Actinokineospora alba: one gene and its partner. The protein of the gene in region 1 interacts with the protein of each later gene in a pairwise test. Links are inferred from orthologs where the notes say so. Each region holds a gene or a part of one and is shown on either strand. Other genes may lie near its edges.

Region 1 (8,123 bases):
CTTCAGGTCATGCCGCTGCTTGAGCCGCCGAGCCTTCGCCCGGATCTCCATCATCGTCATGTTGGGCGAGTCGTCGACAAAGATCGGCGCCTCACTGATCTCACTCATCCGCCGCGCGAGCCGCGTCCAGTCGTCGTCGCTCATCCGACCACCGCGCATATCCCCGAGCCGAATACGCGCCTCGGCGGAGAGCATGCGCATGACGATCTCGGTCTTGCTCATTTCCAGGGAGAAGATGACGCTGCTCATGCCGTGCTTGATCGAGCAGGAACGCGCGAAGTCCAAACCCAGGGTCGAATTGTGCGTCGGGATCATCGATCGACCCGCGAGATACAGGTGGTCGGCGTTGTCCACCTCGACACACCGCACCGGCACTGAGGCGATCGGGCGGACATCCACGATGTACCGAACGCCGGGACGGCTCGGGCGGTCCATCATGCGTTCCTTGTGCAGAAGGTGCTTCCGTTCGAGCCGGAACACGCGGTCCTGCGGGGTGAACGTCATGATGTAAGCGGTGGAACGATCTTCGTTTCGTCCTGCGACTCGTTTGGTCCGGATCCGGCAGCGGTAGCCGAGGCCGATGATCAGCTCGTGGATGTCGTACGCGAGCCTTCGGTCAGTGACGGAGATCTGCGCCGAACCCGTCGCCGTGACGGTGCCGTCGGTGTCGAGCAGACCGGCTAGGAGCGCCCGGCGCTGCGATTCGGAAGCGCGCAGGTACGACACCGGGATGTGCTTGTCGCCCAACACGCCGGTCGTTCGCAGGATGGCCTGGAGTGACCCGTGTTCCCAAGTGCACGGCTGACAGAGGCGCCCACCTGTCGACGGCTTGCCGCAGTCTCGGCAATGCGGCGGCGGAACGGGCGCGGACACGAAGCGCGACTTGCCCCCGCAGCTTCGCCCGCACGTCTTCACCTCGCTTGTTCGCGGCACGAACGTCTCCCCGCAGACGACGCACGATTTCGCCGCCACTGGCTCCGGCGTCGGAAGCCGCAGGTGGTAGCGCATGTTGCCGTACTCGTGGGCCTCGATCCCGGTCGCCTCGATGTGGCAGATGATCTCGGGATCATTCGTGGTGAACCGGGCCCCGGCGGAGTCGCCATCGCCCAGCCACGCACCCAAGACATAGGGCGGAACCGGCAGGTCGGCTTCGGCGAGCGACAAGGGCGCGGTGAGAGCGACGGCATGGTTCGCTCGGCGATCACTGGTCTCGCACCGGACAGATGCGGCGAGTTCGGCCGTGGTGCGAATCGCGGAGGACGGGCCTGCGGCAGCCCGGCGGGAGGCGCGGGTGCTGGTCAGCCACTCGTGTTCGGCGTCCGCGACGATCACGGTGCCATCGCTGAACTCGACCTCGAAACACGGGCGGCCGACCATCACGTCGGTCGCGCCGACGACCCGGGTGGCTTTGCCATCGGCGTCGATCAGCTCGTCACCGACCTTGACCTCGCCCATGGTGGTCCAGCCGGTGGGTGTGGGCAGTGGCGTGTCGAGGGCCAGCGCCTTGCCGACACCAGGTCGTGCCGCGACGATGATCATCTGGCCGGGGTGCAGGCCGTTGGTGACCTCGTCGAGGTCGGCGAAGCCGGTGGGGATGCCCAAGGAGTTGCCGCCGCGGGAGGCGATGGCGTCGATCTCGTCCATGGTGGGCTGCAGCAGTTCCTCGAGCGCGACGTAGTCCTCGCTCATGCTGCGTTCGGTGACCTCGTAGATCGACGCCTGCGCGCGGTCGACGATCTCGGTGACGTCGGCGCCCTCGGCGCCCTGGTAGCCGAGTTGGACGATGCGGGTTCCCGCTTCGACGAGCCTGCGCAGGATCGCCTTCTCCGCGACGATCTCCGCGTAGTAGCCGGCGTTGGCCGCGGTCGGGACCGTGGCGATCAACGTGTGCAGGTACGGGGCACCGCCGACTCGGCGGAGTTCGCCGCGGCGTTCGAGTTCGGCGGAGACCATGATCGGGTCGGCGGGTTCGCCGCGGCCGTACAGGTCGAGCACGCAGTCGTAGATCATCTGGTGCGCCGGGCGGTAGAAGTCGCCGGGGCGCAGGGCTTCGATCACGTCGGCGATGGCGTCCTTGGACAGCATCATGCCGCCGAGCACGCTCTGTTCGGCCGCGAGGTCCTGCGGCGGCTGCCGGTCGAGACCGTGCTCGGGGCCGCTCGGCATCGGCGGCAAAGAGCGGTCATCGGTCAGCGCCACGCGGCCCTCCTTCGTACATCTGTTCGGTCCGACGGTACGTCGGCACGGCGACATTTCGGTGCCGCCGGGCCGACGCTAGAACCCCCGATCGGCCGCTTGCAAACGACCTTGGGGACACAACTGTGGATAACCTGTGGATGGTTTGAGCCACCTGCGTACAGCTGCCCGCGTACCTGTGTACAACTTGGGGACAACTACATCAGTCTCATAAGAACGCCCAGGTCAGAGGCTGTGTACAAGGTGTGGAGAAAACTCTCCCACGATCGTCCGGCGTGTCGCGATTAATCGCCGCTTCGGCGTGTCGCCGTGGCTGTCACCCCGGTGGGTGAACACGACCTGTGGACAACTTGGGGACAGCGGGTGCGGACACGAAACCGCCCCTCCCGCTCGCGGCGGAAGGGGCGGTTTCGGTTGGACGGGGTGTCAGCCCGCCGCGTTCACCTCGACGGTGAAGGCGGCAGTGACGTCCGGGTGGAGCCGCACGTTGACCGAGTGCTTGCCGACCGTCTTGATGTGGCCTGCGAGGTCGATCGCGCGCTTGTCGAGCACCGGGCCACCGGCCGCCTTGACGGCGGCGACGATGTCGGCCGTGGTGATCGAGCCGAACAGCTTGCCCGAGTTCGACGCGGCCTTGGCGGCCAGCGGCACGCTGCCCAGTGCGGTCAGCGCTCCCTTGACCTCCTTGGCGTGGTCGAGGTCGCGGATCCGGCTGGCCTCCTGGGCCCGGCGGATGACCTGGACCTGCTTCTCGGCGCCCTTGGTGGCGACGATGGCATAGCCCTTGGGCAGCAGGTAGTTGCGGCCGTAGCCGTCCTTGACCTCGACGGCGTCGCCGGGGCCACCAAGTCCACTCACGTCAGTGGTGAGGATGAGCTTCATGATGCGTCTCCTCCTGATCAGCGAGCGGTCGAGGTGTAGGGAAGCAGGGCGACCTCGCGAGCGTTCTTCACCGCGATGGCGACGTCGCGCTGGTGCTGGCTGCAGTTGCCGGTCACCCGACGCGCGCGGATCTTGCCGCGGTCGGAGATGTACTTGCGCAGCAGCGTGGTGTCCTTGTAGTCGATGTTCACCGGACGGTCCTTCTTCACGTCCTTGCAGAACACGCAGACCTTCTTCTTGGGCTTGCGAATCGGTGGCTTGGCCACGTCTTACTCCTGGGTTCTATCTAGTGAAAGAGTCTGGGGTGAGCGCGGTGCAGTGCGCTTTAGAAAGGAGGCTCGTCGTTGAAGCCGCCGCCGCCACCGCCGCCTGACGGAGGTGCGGAGCCCCACGGGTCGTCAGCGGGCGGAGCGGACTGGCCGGAGCCACCGCCGCCGTAACCGCCGCCACCACCGGTGCCTCGGCTGACCTTGTTGACCTTGGCGGTCGCGTACTTGAGCGAGGGGCCGACCTCGTCGACCTCAAGCTCGATGACCGTGCGCTTCTCGCCCTCGCGGGTCTCGTAAGACCGCTGCTTGAGCCGTCCGCTCACGATCACCCGCGAACCACGGGTCAGCGACTCGGCCACGTTCTCGGCCGCCTGTCGCCAGATGTTGCACCGCAGGAAGAGCGCTTCGCCGTCTTTCCACTCGCCGCTCGCCTTGTCGAACGTGCGGGGGGTGGACGCGACCGTGAAGCTGGCCACGGCAGCACCCGACGGGGTGAAGCGCAATTCAGGATCGGCGGTCAGATTTCCGACCACCGTGATCGTCGTGTCACCAGCCATCGTTTGCCTCCCTGTCCCGTCAGGCGTTCTCGCGCCGCATGACCTTGGTCCGCAGCACGGATTCCTGCAGGGACAGCTGGCGGTCCAGCTCCTTCACGGCCGCGGGCTCCGAGATGATGTCGAGCACGGCGTAGATGCCTTCGGCGTGCTTCTTGATCTCGAAGGACAGGCGGCGCTTGCCCCAGATTTCGACCTTCTCGACGTTTCCGCCCGACGTGCGGATCACGTTGAGGAACGTGTCGAGCGACGGAGCGACAGTGCGCTCGTCGAGTGTGGGGTCGAGGATGACCATAACCTCGTAATGACGCATGAAGACCACTCACCTCCTGTGGACTCGCGGCCACGGACGTTCCGTGGCAGGAGGGTCTGCGGACAGAGCGTAACAGCGGCCGGTCAGGCCCTGCGCAGCACCCACGTGCGGACCAGTGCACCAGTGACCACCGACAACGCGAGGACGGCCAGCAGGATCGGCAGGCCGACGGTGTTGCCCGCGCCCACCGGGAGCGCCTGGGCGTCACCGGCGGTGCGGAAGTCGGCAGTGTCGCTCAGCAACCCGAACTCGGGGCTGTAGCCGGGAACGCTGCCGTAGCGGGCGCTCGGCGAGGGCACGAACAAGCCCGCCTTGGCGAACGGGATCGACCCGTAGTCGCGCTTGGCGGCCCCGGCGAGCGCGGCGCCGTCGTAGAGCCGCAGCTGGTCGGGAACCGTGTAGCCGCCGACGGGCTGCGCGTTCGGGGTGAGCGGGTTGGTGCCCGGGCCGCCAGGCTTGGTGCCGGGAGCGGTTTTGGACGGGTTGAGCGCGCGCACTGTCATGCCGCACTTCTCAGTGACAAGTTGGTGGACGCGCGCGACCGCGGCGTCGGTATGCGGGACCAGTTCTCGCATCGGCCGCACGACGGTCGCCACGGCGTCCGCGATCACGGACCCGGGGATCTCGCCGGTGCCGTCGGGGACCTCACCGACGGGGATCGACGCGCCGAGCGGGAAGGCGATGCCGACCGAGGTGCCGCGCAAGGCACCCAGGCCCTCGGTCTCGCGGACCGCCTGGCTGACCAGTCCCGCGACCGCGAGCCGAGCGAGCGTGACCGGCTGCCCCTTGAAGGCGATGACGGTCTGGGAGCAGTCCACGGCGACGAACGGGATGGGGGCCGCACTGGCCTGCGCCGGTCCGAGTGAGACCGCGGCACCCGCGGCGAGCAATGCGAGAGCCGAGCAGATCAGTCGCCGCACCCGGTGCACCCTTTCGTGTCGTACGCCACTACCGGGTGAACGATAGACCGGCGATCAAGTCACGCGGTCATGCGACGAAGAACCCAGGTGCGGACCAGTGCCGCGGTCACTCCGGACAGCGCCAGCACGGCGAGCAGGATCGGGAACGCGATGCGGTTGCCGCTCACCGGGGTGAGCGCGTCGGCGTGGCCCGCGGCCTGGACGCCGTCGGTGTCATTGTTCGTGCCGAGGATGCCGAACTGCGGCGAGTAGCCGGGGACGCCGCCGCCGTACCGGACGCCGGGCGACGGGGCGAACAGCCCGGCCTTGGCGAACGGCAGGTTCGAGTAGTCGGCCATCGGCGAGCGGCCGAAGTTGTAGTTGGGGCTGAAGAACATGCCGCCCCCGCTGGGGACGCCGCCGATCACGGACTGGTTCGAGCCGGGGAGCGCGCCGGTGTTGCCGCCGCCGTTGGTGCCGCCCGGACCGCTGCCGCCGGGGGCGCCGGGGTTGGTGGTGCCGGGGGGCTGCGTCGGGTTGGTCGGGTTGCCGGGCAGCGGCAGTGCCGCCGCGCCCTTCTCGATGGCGCCCGCGACGGTCTTCGAGCCCTCCTGGACGGGGGCAGCAGCCGTATTCACCACGGTGACGACAATCCCGCAGCCAGAGGTCAACGAGGCTTGAACTTTGGTCATGATGCCGTTGAGCACGTCGCCGATCAGCGGAATGCCCTGGATGGCGCTGCGGATGCGCGGCGTGGCCGCTGCCGCGATGGTCGCACCGGAGATGGTTGAATTGGCGCTGGGGACGGTGCCGATGGGGATGTTGCCCATGCCGGATACCGCGCTGCTCACGCCGCCCGCCAGGGTGCCACCGATGAGGGGCACGGCCCGCACGATGGAAAGCACCGGATCGAGGACGGCGCTCGGGCTCAGGGAGATAGGCGTGCCAGGTGTGCCTTGAACGCTGGTTGAGCAGTCGCCCACCACGATGGGGTCGGCCGCGGCCGCGGTGCCCGACGACATGACCAGGCTCCCCGTCGCCGCGCTGATGGCGAGAACGAGGCCGGTGGCGAACGTCTTGTAGCGGCGTCGCATGGTCACCCCTTCGGATACCGACAAGTAGCTTCAGTGAAAGTAACGACGGTAACCCCTCATCGTGACGGCGACCAGGCCCGATTAGGTGCGAATCACCCGTGGCGGGCATCGGCTTGCCACCGAGAGTCCTGTCTGTCTGTGCTGACGACTACGCTCGCGATCCATGAGCATCGGTGCCCATGTCCGCGACGACGACCCCGTCGGTGCAGCGCGCGAGCGCGAGGCCGAGGTCGTCCAGTTCTTCCTGTCCGACCCGCAGAGCTTCAAGGCACCGCAGCCCCACCCGCAGACCGCGGAGTTGCTCGCGTCCGATCTGACGGTGTTCGTCCATTCGCCTTATCGGGTGAACATCGCTTCGACGAACAATCGTATTCGCATCCCGTCGCGAAAGCTCGTCGTGCAGCACGCGGAGGGCGCGGCCCAGGTCGGAGCCAAGGGCCTGGTCGTCCACGGCGGTCATCTGGGCGCCGATGAAGATCCCGCGATCGGCATCGACAACTGGCGCAAGTTCTTCGAGCGGCAGCAGGCCGACGGCGGTTTCGCGGTGCCGATCCTGATCGAGAACACCGCGGGCGGCGACAACGCCATGGCGCGCCGCTTCGACATGCTCGCCCGGCTGTGGGACGCGGTCGGCGAGTTCGGCGCCGGGTTCTGCCTCGACACCTGTCACGCGTTCGCGGCGGGCGAGGATCTGGTCGACATCACCGATCGGGTGATGCGAATCACAGGGCGGATCGACCTGGTGCACCTGAACAGCTCCCGCGACGAGTTCGGCTCGACCCGCGACCGGCACGCCAACATCAAGACTGGCACGATCGACGCCAAGCAACTCGTCGACGTGGTCGCGGCGGCAGGCGCCCCGGTGGTGGTCGAGACCCCGTCCGACGGCCAGGCGGAGGACATCGCGTTCCTGCGCGAGGCGCTCGGCCGGTGAGCGTGCCCGCGGGGGTGACGGTGTCAGGGAAGGCGGAAAGCGCAGTGCCCGAGGCACCGCAGGACCGTTCGTCGACGGTGCTCCGGCTCGGTCGCGCGTCACTCGCCCTGCTCGTGCTCCTCTGCGGGTTCACCCTGCTGCTGGGCTTCGCGAACAAGGACCGGTGTGCGGGTCCCGAGTTCGACGACTGGGGACGCAGCGGGCCCGACTTCCACGAGCGCAAGTACGCCGACGTCTGCTACTCCGACATCCAGTTCCTCTGGATCGGCCGCGACGTCGACCGCCATGTGTTCCCGTACGTGCACGGGTCGATCAACGAGAACGGCGAGCTGGTCGGCGGCACGGTCGAGTACCCGGTGCTCACCGGGCTGATGATCTGGGCGGGAGCGCTGTTCGCCGACACCGACGCGGCCTTCCTGCTGGCGTCCGCGCTGCTCATGGCCCCCTTCGGCCTGGCGACGGCGTGGCTGCTCGGGCGGCTCTCGCGCTGGCGGGCGCTGATCTGGGCGCTGTCGCCGCCGCTGGTGCTCTACGCGTTCCACAACTGGGAGCTCCCGGTCGTGCTGTGCGCGGTCGCGGCGGTCTACGTCGTGCACCGCGGCTGGGGCAAGCGCGGTGTCGACCGCCCGCTGATCCAGCGCGCGTCGGTCAGCGCGGTGCTGCTCGGCCTCGGGTTCGCGTTCAAGCTGTATCCGGCGATCTTCGTTCTCCCGCTGATGCTCTATGTCCTGACCGGCGGGCGCGGCGGCAAGGAACTGGTCGAGGGCAAGACCCGTGACGTGGCGGGCATGGTCCGGGTGGCGCTGATCGCGATGGGCACGGCGATCGCGGTCAACATCCCGTTCGCGGTCGCGGGCTTCGAGGGCTGGCTGGCGTCGTTCGTCTTCCAGGGCCAGCGCAAGGCCGACATCACGGCCAACTCGATCTGGTTCTGGGGTTTCCGGCCGGACTCCGACCCGGGCAACGACTCGGTGCAGGAGTT
Region 2 (6,076 bases), 5.2 Mb from region 1 along the record:
AGGGTGAAGTCGACCTTCGCGTCGTCGACGGTGATCTTGTGGGCGTAGCTGACGCCCTCTGCGGGCTGCTCGCGCGCGACCAGCTTGCCGCCTTCGATGCCGTCCAGTGTGGACAGCAGCAGACCGGCGCCCGCGTGCGCGAGGCGGTCGAGCAGGGCGCCGGAGGTGTCGTCGGGCCGGATCGGCTCGGTGAGCACACCGAAGACCGGACCCGCGTCGAGTTCCTTGACGATCTGGAACGTGCTGGCGCCGGTGATCTCGTCGCCGTGGTAGACCGCCGCCTGAACCGGGGCCGCGCCACGCCAGGCGGGCAGCACCGAGAAGTGCAGGTTCACCCAGCCGCAGCGGGGAATGTCCAAAGCGGACTGCGGCAGCATCGCGCCGTACGCCACGACGGGGCAGCAGTCCGGCTCGATCTCGCGCAGCCGCGTCTGGAAGGACTTGCTGGACGCCTTGACCGGGCTCAGCACCTCGATGCCGTGCTCATCGGCCAGCGCCGCGACCGGCGACCGGACCAGCTTGCGTCCGCGTCCGGCGGGCGCGTCCGGCCTGGTGACGACCGCGGCGACCTCATGGCGTCCGGACTCCAGCAGCGCCCGCAGCGACGGGACGGCGACCTCGGGCGTGCCCGCGAACACCAGCCGCATCAGTGGGCACCGAACAGCGGGTGCGGGCTCTGCTTGAGCGTGGGCACGGCGCCGTCGAACCAGTCGGCGTTGCGGATCTCGCGCATCGCGAGCTTGCGGGTGGCGTCGTCGAGCCGGTCGACGAACAGCACGCCGTCGAGGTGGTCGGTCTCGTGCTGGATGCAGCGGGCCAGCAGGTCGGTGCCCTCGATCTCGATGGGCTCGCCGTGCAGGTTGCACCCGCGCGCGACCACGTTGCTGTGGCGGCGGCAATCCCAGGAGAAGCCGGGGATGGACAGGCAGCCCTCGGGGCCCAGCTGGTAGTCCTCGCCGACCGAGGTCCACACCGGGTTGATCATGTGCCCAGCGAACCCGTCGCAGTGGTAGGTGAACACGCGCAGCCCGACCCCGAGCTGCGGCGCGGCGATCCCGGCACCGCCCTGGGACTCCATGGTGTCCCAGAGGTCCTTGACGAGGTTGTGCAGCTCTCGGTCGAAGTCGACCACCTCGGCCGCGGGCGTGCGCAGCACGGGATCCCCGAAGAGCCGGATCGGCTGAACGGTCACAAAGCTCCTTCGACGTGCGGGCGGTCGTCCCAGTGTATTCAGCTCCGATGCAACGCTTCACCCCGGAGCGGACACCTACCTTCGTGACTACCATCGCGCGATCAAGCTGGGGGGCGAGAGCGCTGGACGCATCCGACATCGCGGTGACCTCCGACAGCGACGCGGTCTTGTGGCGAAGAGCGGCCGAGGGCGACCGCTCCGCGTTCGGCCTGCTGTTCGAACGCCATGTCCAAGCCGTGTGGAACCACGCGTACCGGCTCACCGGGTCGTGGGCGCAGGCCGAGGACGTGACGTCGGCCGCGTTCATGACCGGCTGGTCGAGGCGCCGGGAGGTGACCCTGGTCCGGGACAGCGCGCTGCCCTGGTTCTACGCGGTCGTGGGCAACCTCGCGCGCACCGAGTTCCGGCGGTCGACCAGGTTCCTGCGGGCGGTGCGACGGGTGCCGGTCGAGGAGACCGCGGGCGACCATGCCGACGCCGTCGTCCAGCGGGTCGACGACGACCGGCGTACCAGGGAGGTCGCCGAAGCCGTGCGCTCGCTGCCGAAGGCGGAGCGGGAAGCGGTGGAGCTGTGTCTGTTGGGGGAAGTGTCGACCGCGGACGCGGCCGCGTTGCTCGGGGTCGCGGAGGTCAGCGTGCGATCGCGGCTGTCGCGGGCACGGGCCCGGCTGCGCACTGTGCTGGAGGAGAGGGCATGACCGAGGAGTGGAGGCCGTACGTCGCGCCCCCGCGGGATCTGCCGGACGACGTCCGCGACCGCATCCGGACCCGGGCGCTCGGCGAGGCGGCGGGGGGCAGGCGCCGCACACCGTTGGCCGTGGCGGCCGTCGTCGCACTGCTGGTGGCGGGCGGCTCGGCGGCGGTGGACTGGTTGGCCGGAGTAGAGCCACCCGCCAACGGCCTGCCGGGGCCGGAGGTCGACATGACCCGCGCGCAAACCGAGTTGGACCGCTGCTGGGCCGCCGTCGTGGACGCGGGCAAGGCCGCGCGATTCCCTCATCGGGCGACTTGGCGGCCGGTGATCGGCTGGCAGGTCGAAGGCCGGTGGATCTTGGCGGCCCGGTCTGGGGAGACGCCGATCTTCTGCGAGACGACCACGACGTCGGTGACAGTGGCGGACCCGAAAGCCTTGGCACCAGCCGCGTCGGGGACGGGGACGGCCGCGCTGCTGTTCACCCCGGCGGGCTCCGTCGCGGGGGTAGCGGACCCGACCTGGTCGACGCTGTTCGTCGACGCGGAATCCGGCGGCCCGACCGTGGGCCACGGCACGCAGGCCATGGTGAAGGACGGCATGTGGGTCGGGATGAATCCATTGAGCCAGGGTCCGATGAAGGTCTCCGCGACGGCCCCCATTGGGGACGGTGGCCCCCCGGAGGTCCGCAACCTGCCCACGCCCGCCGCTCCCGCGGTGTCCGTGGTGGATCGTCCCCTTCCGGCGGGCGAACGCGCCTCGTCGCAGGGCGCCTTCCTCGGCGAATGCCTGACGAAGTCGGAGACACCCGTGGTGGACCCCGACGCCTGGCAGCCGGGTGCGATGACGTCCGGTGGGGCGAAACGAACCGTCGTGGCGCGGCTTGGCGATCTGGTGGCGTCCTGCACCCGCGACTATGACGCGGGCACGGGTAGCCGCCGGTTCTCCTTCAGCGTCATCCATGAGGAGGTGATGCTCGCCCGGCCGATCCAGTTCGTCACGCTGGTCGAACCGGAGGCGGGTGAGAGCGCGTGGGCAATCGGGGCGGTCGAACCTGAGGTCTCGGGGATGAAGCTGACCATGAAACCCGGAGCGGAACCGATCTCGGTGCCGATCATCGGTTCGACGTTCGCGTTGCCGATCCCCCAAGAGCTGATGCCACAGGCATATGCAGTGCCAACGGGGGTTCAGGTCGTGGTGACCGATCGCAACGGCAAGGAGATTCACTCCGGGCAGTTGTTCCCGGGGTGACGGTCAGATCAGGTCGAGCGGGTCGAGTTGGACGCGCAGCGGGTCTGGTTCCTTGCGGGCGGTGCGGATGGCTTGGGCCTTGGCCAGGGCGGTGGCCAGGGCTCGGCCTTCGGCGCGGGTCACGCGGATCAGGGCGCGTTCGCGGGCCGCCTGGCCGTTGGCGTCCAGGTCGCCTAGCGGGACCGGGCCGAGGACTTCACCCGTCGGGGGCAGGGGGAGGTCGTCCAGGAATGCGGCGAGGGCGCTGGGGGTGCCGTCGACGGAGGCCATGCGGACGGCCGGGGGGAAGCCGAGTTCGGCGCGGGCGGCGAGTTCGCGGGACGCGTGCCAGACCGGGTCCCAGCGGACGAGGGCCTGGACGGTGGGGGCGGCCGAGTCGGCCATGACGACGACTCGGCCGCCGTCGCTTGCGGGCCTGACCAGCGCGGACGCGGTCATCCAGCGGCGGAGGGCTTCCTCGGTGGCGCGCAGGTCGGCGCGGTTGAGGAGGGCCCAGGCGTCGAGGAGGAGGGCGGCGCCGTAGCCGTGCTCGGCGACTGGTTCGGCGCCGGGGGTGGCGACGACCAGGGCGGGTTCGGGGCCGACTGCGGCGAGGACTTCTTGGCCGCCGGACGTGCGGACGGGGACGCCGGCGAAGGCTCGGCCCAGTTCCTCGGCGGTGCGTTTGGCGCCGATGACGACGGCGCGGAGTTTGCGGGAGCCGCAGGTGGGGCAGCGGTAGTTGGCGTCGGCGGCGGCGCACCAGCGGCAGGCGGGGGGTTTGTTCTCGCCCTGGCTCAGCGGGCCCGCGCAGCGCCGGCAGCGGGCCGGGGTGCGGCAGTCCTGGCAGGTCAGGGCCGGGACGTAGCCGCGGCGCGGGACCTGGACCAGGACGGGGTGGCCTGCCTTGAGGGCGGCTCGGGCCGCGTCGAAGGCGACGGAGGGGACGCGGGCGGTGCGGGCGGCCGGGTCGCGCGCGAGTTGGGTCTCGTGTTCGCCGATGGCGGTCACCCGTGGGGCGGCGTCGCGGATGGCGTCGCGGGTGGCGACGATCTCGGGGGCCCAGCCGGAGTCGACGAGGACCTGGGCCTCGGCGGTGCGGGCGAAACCGGCGACGAGCACGCTGGCCTTGCCGAGGGCGCCGCGCTGGATGAGGACGTCGCGGACGTGTGGGTAGGGCGAGCGCAGGTCGGAGTGCTGGTCGTCGCCGTCGTCCCAGACGACGAGGATGCCTGGCTTCTCGACCGGGGCGTAGGCACTGGCTCGGGTGCCGACCACGATCCGCGCGCGACCGCGCCGCAGGGAAAGCCAGGCCCGGTAGCGCTTCGCGGGACCTTGGTCGGCCGACAGCGCGACAACGGCGTCGGCTCCCGCGAGGGCCACGCAGGCGGCGTGGACGCGGGTGACATCGCGGTGGTCCGGCACGACGAGGACCGCGCCTCGGCCCGCGGAGGCGGCGGTGGCGGCGAGTTCGGCGAGGCGGGTGGGCCAGTCCTCCCCCGGCAGGGCCTGCCAGACGGCGTGGGCTTGCCTGCCGGTGCGGACGGCTTCGAGGAAGGCGGTGCCGCGCGGGTAGCGCGACCAGCCCGCCGGGTCGGGGACGGCGGGCGGTGGGGCGGGTTCGGCGGGGTCCTCGGCTTCGACCCGGCCGTGGCGGGGTGGGATGGCGAGGCGGAGGACGTCGATCATGGTGCCGCCGTAGCGGTCGGCGACGGCGCGGCAGAGGCGGGCGATCTCGGGGGCCAGGACCGGTTCGGGTGAGACGACTCGGTCGAGGAACTGGAGGGTGCCCGCGTGGTCGGACTCGGCGACCCGCTCGATCAGGAACCCGTCGACGAGTTGGCCCGCGAAGCGGACGCGGATTCGGCAGCCGGGGACGGCGTCGGCGTCGAGTTTGTCGGGGACGAGGTAGTCGTAGGTGCGGTCGAGGTGCGCGAGGGGCACGTCGACGTAGACCTTGGCGACGGGGAGATCGGGGGCGGGCTGTTGTTTGCCCTTCGGCGGGGCGGGTTTTTTGGGTGCGGCGACCTCGAACAGGGCGTCGGGGTCGGAGGTCATGTGCGCTGGTTTACCAGAGCGGACCGACGATCACTCGGTGCGGGCCAGCAGGTGCGGTGCCCAAGAGGAGGCGGGGAGGTGCAGAGTTCCCCCATCCGGGTTCTTGGAGTCGCGGAGGTGGACCTCGGTGGAATACGACACCTCGACGCAGTCATCCCCTACGGGGCTGCTGAAGGTCGACTTCCGCCACTCAGCGTGCATGCTGTTTCAGCTCCGTTCGTAATCGGCCGCCATCATCGCCAGGAAGTTCACCGAATCGGCGGAACTCAACGACAGCTTGGCCAGCATATCCGTCAGGCCATGGAACTCGTCGGTGTCTTCCTGCTCGTGCAGGAACCCCGAAGCGCCTTCGTGTTCCACGTAGACGATCGGCGGTTCCTTGGCGAACTCCAGCTTCGAGAAGTAGCCGGGGTTGCGATAGAGCCCGTGCCGGAAAGGGATTACGTGGATGGAGATATTCGGCAGCTTGGCTATATCCATGAGCCAACGCAACTGCTCGACCATCAGTTCCGGGCTGCCGCACGACCGGCGCAAGACGGCTTCATCGATGATGGCCGTATACGCCGGGGCTGCGAGTTTGGTCAGCACCGACTGGCGCTCCATGCGCCCAGTCAGGCGCACGGTCACCTCTTCTTCGCCCGGATCACCGAACGACAAGACCCTCCGCGCATAGCCGCGGGTCTGCAGGAGCCCCGGCACGTATGACGGAGCGAAGTTCACGATGGAGATCGCAGCGTCCTCGAAGATCGGCAAGGCGGGGCGATCGACCGGGAACCGCACCGCGAGCCAGTGCGGCGCCTGCAAGTCCTCCACCAAGCCCATGGTTCGCTTGCGGTCGGGACCGATCACCCCGTAGATCGCCAGCATGGCGGAGACTTCGGCGATGCTCGCGACTCGGCGGGCGT

What was found. Proteins that work in one complex are often made in the same cells at the same time.
Region 2: the proteins of C8E96_RS07845 (region 1) and C8E96_RS30615 interact in binary tests that used the Escherichia coli proteins (3 or more experiments, as listed by UniProt). The link is inferred for Actinokineospora alba from one-to-one orthologs.

What each region holds. Positions count from the first base shown.
Region 1 is NZ_SNXU01000001.1:1,634,291-1,642,413, reverse strand. The notes cover bases 2,155-5,090. They hold C8E96_RS07845 (single-stranded DNA-binding protein), read right to left. Parts: upstream 3,905-5,090; coding sequence 3,404-3,904; downstream 2,155-3,403. Other genes in these bases: C8E96_RS07835 (hypothetical protein), read right to left, coding at 4,298-5,090; rpsF (30S ribosomal protein S6), read right to left, coding at 3,924-4,214; rpsR (30S ribosomal protein S18), read right to left, coding at 3,096-3,344; rplI (50S ribosomal protein L9), read right to left, coding at 2,623-3,081; dnaB (replicative DNA helicase), read right to left, coding at 2,155-2,199. In the rest of the region: more of dnaB, read right to left, coding at 1-2,154; more of C8E96_RS07835, read right to left, coding at 5,091-5,134; C8E96_RS07830 (hypothetical protein), read right to left, coding at 5,194-6,207; C8E96_RS07825 (deoxyribonuclease IV), read left to right, coding at 6,371-7,141; C8E96_RS07820 (glycosyltransferase family 87 protein), read left to right, coding at 7,186-8,123. UniProt on the Escherichia coli protein: Plays an important role in DNA replication, recombination and repair. Binds to ssDNA and to an array of partner proteins to recruit them to their sites of action during DNA metabolism. Acts as a sliding platform that migrates on DNA via reptation.
Region 2 is NZ_SNXU01000001.1:6,797,385-6,803,460, forward strand. What follows is about bases 2,655-5,606. They hold C8E96_RS30615 (primosomal protein N'), read right to left. Parts: upstream 5,172-5,606; coding sequence 3,138-5,171; downstream 2,655-3,137. Other genes in these bases: C8E96_RS30610 (hypothetical protein), read left to right, coding at 2,655-3,134; C8E96_RS30620 (DUF397 domain-containing protein), read right to left, coding at 5,202-5,372; C8E96_RS30625 (helix-turn-helix domain-containing protein), read right to left, coding at 5,379-5,606. In the rest of the region: fmt (methionyl-tRNA formyltransferase), read right to left, coding at 1-647; def (peptide deformylase), read right to left, coding at 647-1,192; C8E96_RS30605 (RNA polymerase sigma factor), read left to right, coding at 1,336-1,890; more of C8E96_RS30610, read left to right, coding at 1,887-2,654; more of C8E96_RS30625, read right to left, coding at 5,607-6,076.